3 regions of the uncultured Virgibacillus sp. genome follow, and region 3 is predicted to be linked to each of the others. Evidence: riboswitches for the same ligand, from Rfam matches in the RefSeq annotation. Region 3 holds a riboswitch; each other region holds the start of a gene.
The links. A riboswitch is a leader RNA that binds a small molecule or an ion and turns the genes downstream of it on or off. The one in region 3 is predicted to bind thiamine pyrophosphate.

Region 1: linked by a shared signal. The riboswitch ahead of Q1A47_RS03890 (ABC transporter substrate-binding protein) and the one ahead of Q1A47_RS03765 (YkoF family thiamine/hydroxymethylpyrimidine-binding protein) in region 3 are both predicted to bind thiamine pyrophosphate.
Region 2: linked by a shared signal. The riboswitch ahead of Q1A47_RS02560 (thiamine phosphate synthase) and the one ahead of Q1A47_RS03765 (YkoF family thiamine/hydroxymethylpyrimidine-binding protein) in region 3 are both predicted to bind thiamine pyrophosphate.

What each region holds. Positions count from the first base shown of each region.
Region 1 covers NZ_CANMAB010000010.1:12,842-16,055, forward strand. The annotation lists gene Q1A47_RS03880 (ABC transporter permease) at 1-17, opposite strand, end outside; gene Q1A47_RS03885 (MTH1187 family thiamine-binding protein) at 17-307, opposite strand; gene Q1A47_RS03890 (ABC transporter substrate-binding protein) at 311-1,324, opposite strand; TPP riboswitch at 1,640-1,749, opposite strand; gene eno (phosphopyruvate hydratase) at 2,092-3,214, opposite strand, start outside.
Region 2 covers NZ_CANMAB010000006.1:9,964-13,177, reverse strand. The annotation lists gene Q1A47_RS02565 (BCCT family transporter) at 1-1,522, shown strand, start outside; TPP riboswitch at 1,666-1,777, shown strand; gene Q1A47_RS02560 (thiamine phosphate synthase) at 1,879-2,493, shown strand; gene thiO (glycine oxidase ThiO) at 2,477-3,214, shown strand, end outside.
Region 3 covers NZ_CANMAB010000009.1:52,160-55,373, forward strand. The annotation lists gene Q1A47_RS03755 (ABC transporter ATP-binding protein) at 1-914, opposite strand, end outside; gene Q1A47_RS03760 (ECF transporter S component) at 911-1,492, opposite strand; gene Q1A47_RS03765 (YkoF family thiamine/hydroxymethylpyrimidine-binding protein) at 1,489-2,097, opposite strand; TPP riboswitch at 2,214-2,316, opposite strand; gene Q1A47_RS03770 (DctP family TRAP transporter solute-binding subunit) at 2,541-3,214, opposite strand, start outside.

The DNA of each region.
Region 1 (3,214 bases), on a different contig from region 3:
TCTCGCAATCTTCTCATTAGCGATACTTCTCCGTTAATTGTTCCATGGAAGCTCCAGAAGGTTGATAAAGAACCTTCACCTGTGAAATAACATTTTCACAACCAATTTCAGTCATCCTTTTATTCATCTTCTCAATAATTCCAAATAGTTCTGCAAGATCACCTTGCATTGTAGTTTCTAGTGGACTTACCTGATACTTAACTCCGGAATGATCGATAATCTTAATCGCTTCATCCACATACGGAATAACATCTTCACCATTTTTCGTTTTCGGGATAATTTGAATACTAACTAGTGCATCTGCCATCATTTATTCCTCCTTTGTTTCTGGTAAAAACTCATTTGTAAATGCTTTTTCACTATCTAACGGTTTATCTAACAGCTCATTCTCATACATCCAATTGGCGTAATTCTCCCATACCTCTTGCTTTTGTTCCCCCCACTGGTCCGCATCATCTTGATACTTTGACGCTAACCAAGCTTGACTTGCTTTTACTAATTCTGCATCCAAATCAGGAACAGCGTTAATTAAGATATCAGCGGCTTCCTCTGGTTGCTCAATTGCTAGATTATAACCTTTAGATACTGCAGCTAAGAATTGCTTAACTGTTTCTGGATCATCTTTGATCATTTTTTCATTGGTAGCTAAAACCGGCGTGTAATAATCTAAATTTGACGAATAATCGGTTAAATACACCATATTAATTTCTTCATCACGGAGCTCTGCCTCTACACCAGTCCAACCATAATAAATCCACGCAAAATCAATATCTCTTTTCACCGCAGTAAAAAAGTCCGTATCGCCCATGTTGATAATATCAACTGATTCTACATTAGCATTTTCCTGCTGCATGAGTGAGGTTAGAACCGCTTTTTCTACTGGAGCTCCCCAGCCACCATATGTTTTATCTTCAAAATCTTTAGGTGTAGTAATCTGTTTATTCTTGGGTGAGGCAAAACCTGAGGTATTATGCTGTATAACAGCAGCAATGGAAACAATCGGTATATCTTGTACACGAGCTTCAGTAATCCCCTCCTGATAACTCACACCAAAATCTGCTTTACCAGATGCAATTAACTGATCTGCTCCCGCTTCACCAGGCATAATTATGTCCACATCAAGGCCTTGCTCTTCAAAATATCCCTTCTCTTTTGCAACATATAATCCTGTATGATTCGTATTTGGTGTCCAATCAAGTACAACAGAGATCTTTTTCTTTTCTGTTGAGTCATTGTTCTGCTGACTTTGTTCTTTCTCTTCTGTACCACATGCCGTTAATATAAGCAGTGTAATCCCTAAACTAAGCAGTAAAAGCTTCTTCAATGTTTTCCTCCTCTTGAATACCTTTCTCATTGTAAGGAACAGCGTATGTATCATCTTGTTTGACTGTAATTCCTTCGCTAAGAATAAAAGCGCAAACACCCGATTAGCAACGCAGCGACGATTCAACGGAGATAAAGGACTCACGGTGAGCTTGCGAGCCGATGATGATTTAGATTAGGGCGATTCATGATGAAGTAGCCTAGTTTCTGGGCGCTGGAGCTGGACGCAGCTCAACACGCAAATTTTATAATTTCTTAGACTATAAAAAATGCCCTAGATGGTTAATCACCATTAGGGCATATACAACTTAATATTTGATGTATCAAACATGTTCCCTACGCTGGTTTAAACCAGATCAGGTTCTAAGAGTCAGTACCTTACGGATACAATCTCAACCAGCAACACTGGTCCCCCTACAACTTTAGTATTCTATTATTAATTCCATAGTAACTATGACATAATTCGTCCATTTAATCAAGTTTAAGAAACTCAAAAAATATAGAAACTTCTATGAACATAGAAGCAACTTCTGCATAAAGTGACACTTTAATCAGTGGGGGTTTTATTTATCCCACATTGATTGTTAGCACCACAGACCTAAAATCCTTTGAACCGACCGGACATTTACCGGCAATCGATCCTCCACTTCCCCATAGTGGTTTTACTTTATTGCTTAAAGTGGATTATTACTGCCAGTTATATGTGTGGGATAAACCTATAAAAAACCTCTTAAAGTATAACCACCATACCTTAAGAGGTTTTCTTCCCTATTTATTTAGGTTATAGAACGCTGTCTTACCAGCATATTCACCCATGCCTGCTAGCTCATCTTCAATGCGAAGCAGTTGATTGTATTTAGCTACACGATCTGTTCGAGAAGGTGCACCTGTTTTGATCTGACCTGCATTAGTCGCTACAGCAATGTCAGCGATCGTTGCATCTTCTGTTTCTCCTGAACGGTGTGAGATAACCGCTGTATAGCCAGCGCGTTTTGCCATTTCGATTGCTTCGAACGTCTCTGTTAATGTACCGATTTGATTAACTTTTACTAAGATAGAGTTTCCAATACCTTGTTCAATACCTTTGGAAAGCTTATTAGTATTTGTTACAAATAAATCATCTCCGACAAGCTGTACTCGTCCACCAAGACGATCTGTTAATACTTTAAATCCATCCCAATCATTTTCATCTAGTCCATCTTCAATGGAGATAATTGGGTATTTGTTGATCATGTCTTCATACCAATCAACCATCTCTTCAGAAGTACGAACAACACCTTCACCTTTTAGATTATATTTACCATCTTCATATATTTCTGAAGCAGCAACATCCATTGCAAGCTTCACTTCTTCTCCTGGCTTGTAACCAGCAGCTTCAATTGCTTCCACAATTGTTTGTAAAGCTTCTTCATTAGAAGCAAGGTTTGGTGCAAATCCGCCTTCGTCACCAACAGCTGTGTTATACCCCTTTGATTTTAATACATTTTTCAATGAATGGAAAATTTCAGCACCCGTACGTAGTGCTTCTTGGAACGTTTCTGCTCCAACTGGCATAACCATAAACTCTTGAATATCTACGTTATTATCGGCATGCTCACCACCATTAAGAATATTCATCATTGGTGTTGGTAGGGTTTTTGCATTAAATCCACCGAGGTAGTTATATAACGGTACTTCAAGATAACTAGCAGCAGCATGTGCTACAGCCATGGATACACCAAGAATTGCGTTAGCACCAAGTTTGCCTTTATTTTCAGTTCCATCTAATTCGATCATTAACGCATCGATGATATTCTGACGAGTAACATCAATCCCAAGTAATTCAGGTGCAATTATTTCATTTACGTTTTGAACTGCTTTTAGAACACCTTTTCCAAGATAACGATCTTTA
Region 2 (3,214 bases), on a different contig from region 3:
CATAGATAAGCCAGTTCTTTTTCTAAGTGGAGGGGCGCTACTTGCCTTTGTAATTCTTGCATTAATAAACCAGGAAATGGTCACCTATGTAGTTAATACGATGTTTAATTGGTCGGTAACCTATTTCGGCTCGATATATCAAGTTCTAATGGTAGGAACTCTAGTCATTGCATTAATACTTGGGTATTCAAAGTTTGGGAAAATTCGTTTAGGAAAATTAGAAAAGCCTGAGATTGGAACGTTCAAGTGGATTTCGATTATTATGTGTACGCTGCTAGCGGCAGGTGGTGTTTTTTGGGCAGCGGCAGAACCGTTGAGCCATTTTTTAACCATCCCACCACATTTCTCAGGAATTGAGGCTGGGACTACAGAAGCAGTAGTACCTGCACTTGCAGCAAGTTTTGTCGATTGGGGTTTTGTCTCATGGGCAATTTTAGGAACATTAGGTACGATTGTATTCATGTATTCCCATTATCATCGAAATGCACCATTAAAGCCAAGATCGATGCTTTATCCGATCTTTGGCGATAAGATTATGAAAAAAAGTGCACTTGGTACGTTTGTTGATGCCTTTTCGATTGTGTCAGTGGCAGCTGGTACGATTGGTCCAATTGGATTCCTTGGATTACAAGCAGGTTATGGATTAAGTGCATTGTTCGGTGTACCAAATAATTTATTTGTACAATGTCTTATTGTTATCGTTATTGTTCTAGCAGCTGGGATTTCTGCTGCGACAGGAATTCATAAAGGAATCCAAATTTTAAGCAGCTATAATATTATTCTCGCAGTTTGTTTAATGGTTGCTGTGATTATTCTAGGTCCAGCATTATTTATTTTTGATTCCTATTTGCAATCATTTGGATTATATGTCCAAGACTTCCTAACCTTAAACACCTTCCGTGGAGATGGAGCTTGGCTTGGCTTATGGACCGTTTTTTTCTTTGCTTGGTTCATTGGCTATGGTCCAATGATGGCGATGTTTGTTAGTCGTATTTCTCGTGGTCGCACAATTCGAGAGCTTGTAACTGCTGTTGCGGTAATTGCACCTGTGGTAACGACGTTCTGGTTTACAGTTGTTGGTGGCACAGGGATTTTTGCTGAAATGAATAACCCTGGTGCCGTATCTGAAGCTTTAAATAGTGCTGGACCTCCAGCAGCTATGATTGCTATCGCAGAACAATTGCCACTTGGTACGATTATCGGTTTCTTCTTTTTAGTAGCAACTATTGTGTTTGTATTAACGACAACCGATTCGATGTCATTAACCATCTCGATGGCGATTACAGGTAATGGAGACCCATCGAAATTCCTGCGTGTGTTCTGGGCAATTCTTATGGGACTTGTCGCAACTGTACTCATCACTATTGGCGAGGATAGTGTTGGATCGCTACAATCCTTTATTGTGGTGACGGCTGTTCCTGTATCGTTACTCATGTTAACCACATTTTGGACCGCGCCACGCGCAACTCGTGAACTTGCAAAAGAACAAAAGATTGATGAAGTTAAACGCTATACCAAATAAAAGAGATGTTAAGGGGCTGGCTCATTAGGTCAGCTCTTTTGTTAGTAGAGAATGGCAAAAAAATAGAAAATTGTTCATTTTTGGTAGACGAATAGTCCAAAATCATGTATTTTATAGACAAATGCATATTGAATAATTAAATTACGCTTCACTAGGGGTGCCTTTACGTAATGGCTGAGATCTATGTGTGACATGGAGACCCTTTGAACCTGAACTGGAGTAAGAACCAGCGGAGGAAAGTGACAGGAGTAGTGTGTATCAGCGACATATACCTTTTTTAGGATATCGTTATAGATTCATGCCACTTTTCCTTTGCTGGAAAAGTGGCATTTTTTTGTAGAAAAGGAGAGGAAGTGATGAAACTAATTGCGGTGACTACCGGTGAACAGGAGGAGAAATACCTTATCCAGACAATAGCGAGTATTATTCCCTATCTTGATGCTGTCATTCTACGAGAAAAACAAATGACCGAGCAGGACTATTCTTTGTTCATTCAACGTGTGCTTGCACAAGGAGTTCCGGAAGAAAAACTAATTATTCATGGCCATACAACACTACCTGGTGAAACGAATGTGAAGACACTTCACCTTTCAGAAAAGCGAATACAAGAGGTACACGATCTCCGAAAACAATCCCCCGGTTTACAAGTAGGGGTATCGACGCACTCCAACGAAGTAGCTAAGAGAGCGGAGCAGCTAGGTGCTACGTATATTTTGTATGGTCATGTCTTTTCGACAGCGAGCAAGAAAGGGGTGAAACCAAAAGGAGTAGAGAAATTAGCAGCAGTTGCAAAAGAGGTGAGCATTCCCGTTTATGCAATCGGTGGAATCACAAGCGCAAAGGTAACGGATATTTATCAAGCGAAGGCAAGTGGGATTGCTGTAATGTCAGGTGTTTTTAGTCAAAATAATCCACTGCAGGCAGTGCAATCGTTTCGAAAGGAGGTGAATCGATATGAAGAGACACGTTGATGTAGTGGTTATAGGTGGAGGCGTTATTGGGCAATCCATTGCTTACTATTTAAGTAAAAGTAGGGTTGTAACGACGGTAATTGAACAAGGTAGAAGTGGAAGAAAAGCTACACAAGCTGCTGCGGGCATGCTTGGTGTACACACAGAAAATGATCAGGAAGGTACGTATTATCAATTTTGCCAAGCAAGTAGAAATATGTATGCATCTCTAAGCAAAGAACTATTTTCGTTATCAGGGATTGATATTCAGCTTTCCACCAACGGTATACTCGAGATAGCTACGAATGAAGAACAGAAGCAAAGACTGCGAGCAAAACAAAATGCATTTGAAGGCTTAGAATGGTTGGATGCGGAAGGGATTAGGAAACGAACATCAGCTTTATCCCAGGCAGTAGGGGGATTATATATGCGGCGAGATGGACATGTAGAACCATTGAAAGTGTGTGAAGCTTTTAAACAGGCATCTTTATCAATGGGAGGTCAGTTGATCGAGAATTGTCAAGTTGGAGAAATAGTCCATGACCATGATGTTTTTCATATTCAAATCGATAACGATGTTATCTCAGCTGATCATGTTGTTGTAGCGGCAGGTGTAAAAAGTGGGAGGTGGTTTGAAGCGACAGGATTAATGAATCCAATGGTCCCAACAAAAGGAGAATGCTTTGCCATAAAGCCAAGCATTCAATCTATTCAGCAGACGTTATTCTTTCACAATCTGTAT
Region 3 (3,214 bases):
ACACGCGAAGCAGATAGTATAATGTCTGCTTGGTGAGCTGCTGGTATTGTCTTTTCTAAAAAGCTATTGTCCATATATGTAACTAATGATGGGGTATCCTTGATTGTTAACGGTGGACTGATATAAGCAGCTTTGTTTTGTTCGGCTGCTGTAAGTACAAGTTTTGTTATTTTTGGCAGGCAAATCCCCTCTTCTAGCACGCTTTCTTTATTATCCGAAATGATCCGTGCTAGTGGGCCATCATACATACATTTTCCGTCCTTAGATAATATGAAAGAACGGTCGATAAAAGATACCCAGCCTTCCAATTGATGTTCGATAACGATTATTCCCATTGATTTTTTCTGTTTAATGGTTTGAATAGTCTTGATAAATTCTTGAGTCGCTTGTGGATCTAAATTGGCGGTCGGTTCATCCAAGATAAGTATCTCTGGTTCTAGTGCTAGCACACAGGCTAATGCTAATTTTTGTTTTTGTCCTCCAGAAAGGGATGAAATGACAGAGTGCTTGTCATCTATTAAGTCAACCATTTGTAATACTTCGTCTATTTTTCTAGCTATTTCAAGCGGCGGTGTACAAATATTCTCTAGGCCAAAGGCAATTTCATCTTCTACCGTTAACATACAAAATTGGCTTTCTGGATCTTGGAATACGACGCCAACTTGTTTGCTAATTGTACCGGGATGTGCATCGTGTATAGATTGACCGAATATGGTAACATCACCTGTCATTTTACCGTCTAATTCACGCGGGTATATACCATTTAAACAGTGTGTTAACGTACTTTTTCCGCTACCACTTGGTCCAAGTAGTAGCATGGTTTCCCCTCTGTCTAACTGAAAGCTCAGATTAGAGATGATTGGTTTATCATTATCTTCATGAAACCAGAGTGAAAGATTAGATACGTTGATCATGATGCGGAACGTTCCTTTCTGATTTGTTTACCAAGCGCAAAACTAGATAGTACGCCTGTTTTCGCGAGTGAATCACTAATTGCTTTTCCGAGCAAACCTGAAATGATTGCCCCACTAATCATTCTTATACATAACATACCTAATATGTATGGAGTACTTAAGGCAGTATAGCCTGATCTAAAATATCCCCAAACAAAACTAAATATAGCTGCTCCAACACCGGCTAACATTAATACCCAAAGTGAATAGCGTTTCCATTTTGTTAGCGCAAAGGCAGCTTCTGCGCCAAGACCCTGTATAATACCCGTAATAATAATGATTGGTCCCATAGCATTACCGAGGAGCATTTCTACCGTTGCAGCAATTGTTTCTGACAAAAATGCAGCTCCGGGTTTACGAATGATATAAGCCGCAATAATGGATACAATAAACCAAATACCAAATATAAAGTCATATCCTATGGGTCCCATGAACGACACGAGAATTTTTCCAATAGGTAAAAATGCTAAATAAACGATACCGAAGACTACGGAAAGAACAGACATAACAATTATTTCCTTTAGCTTCCAATTATTCAAAGTATCTCCCCCTTTTTAGATGGGCTATTTGCAGATATGGTGGTTGTCATAACTAGATGTGATGAATAACTACTTTCTAAATTTGTAAAAACACGTTCAAGTCCATCGAATATAAGTTTTCCATCCCCGTCTAGCCTTGTAGCATAGTGGATAGAGCTAACCTTAACCCCATGGAGCTTCATTTCCTCAATTTGGTTATAAATGATGTTCATATAATTTCCTCCACCCAACGGATAAAGGGAAAATTTGCCGGCAACTTCTTGCTGAAGGTTATTTGTATTTAAATTTAATCGATGGTCGTCCGTTGATAGATATACATCCCCATCGGAGTCTCCCGGACAGCCGATGGAGTAGGTGGCACTAAACACGACATGGTGTCCTGTGCTAGCCGCATGCAAAAAAAGTGCCTTGGTTACATCAAAAACATGTGTGATCTTGCCACGTACACAGGTTTCTACATCTGTTGTTTTAATCCAAACCTTAGATGTATCTACGTTTTTCAGTGAAGTTGTAATTACATCTACAAATTGATCTGTCATTGGATAGATGGCAAAAGAGCAACCAGCAATCCGACTATTAATACAGTTCAATGCTTGTTCGTTCATATCATTTTCCTCCTAATAAATAGTCATGTCAGTGAAGTTATACATAAATAAAAAAGACTGCATTCTTTGGGAATGCAGTCTTCAAAAATATATGTAGGCTATGCCTATAAAACGATATATGAACGACTGCACTTCCCCACGCTAGTATTATCTAGATCGGGTTATAAGGGTCAGAGTAGTCTCTTCTCAGCCATGTACATAGCTCCCCTAGTGCAATTTAAAATAGATATGCAGTTTTTATGTATTTATATATTCTACTAATAGAATAGTTCAATTAGTGCTTTTTGTAAATACGATAAGTGATATACTGTGAAATAAAGCAACTTATAGAACTGCTAGACTTTTTGACTTGATACCTCACATTGCAATGAAGTACATGAACAATGTAATCAAAAGAGTAATAAGCTAAAATGTTGGGTGTATAAGAGAATAGTGAGCAGTTATCATTCTCTAGAATTATACTTATTCTGTATCCGATGTACCTCGTCCATTAACTCGTTGCCAATAATCGTAGTCATCTGATCGTATACAGCTTTCCATGCATTCTTCCATTGCTCTCTTTCTCTTGTTGTAAGAAAGTGAATAGTAACAACATCTTTTTTTCTTAATTCACGTGTATAATGATCATTCATCTCAATCGCGTGACGTTTCCCCCAATCCGTTGCTTCACTTAAGGCAGCTTGAATGGCTGATTGATTATATTCAGATAATGATTCCCAAAAAGGCTTATTAATAAAAACACCGTATCCGAGATAACCGTGATTGCTCATAGTTACAAACGGTTGATGCTCATAGAATTTTTTAGAGTAAATATTAGAAATCGTATTTTCCTGTCCATCAATAAAATGTACTTCCAAGTTTTGATAAGTTTTATTAAATGGTAAGCTACTTGTGCTAGCATGTACTTGATTAAATTGTTCCTTAATAACAGGACTAGGCATAATACGGAAATGGAGTCGGTTTACATCATCTGGTAGTTTGATAACGTGTACTTGATTCGTAAGCTGTTTATAACCGTTATACCAAAAAGTCAAGCCCTTCACGTTTGTATTATGAAGGTTTGCAAGCAATGTTTTCCCTATTTTACCCTCATATGCTTCCGTTACTGCCTCGTGTG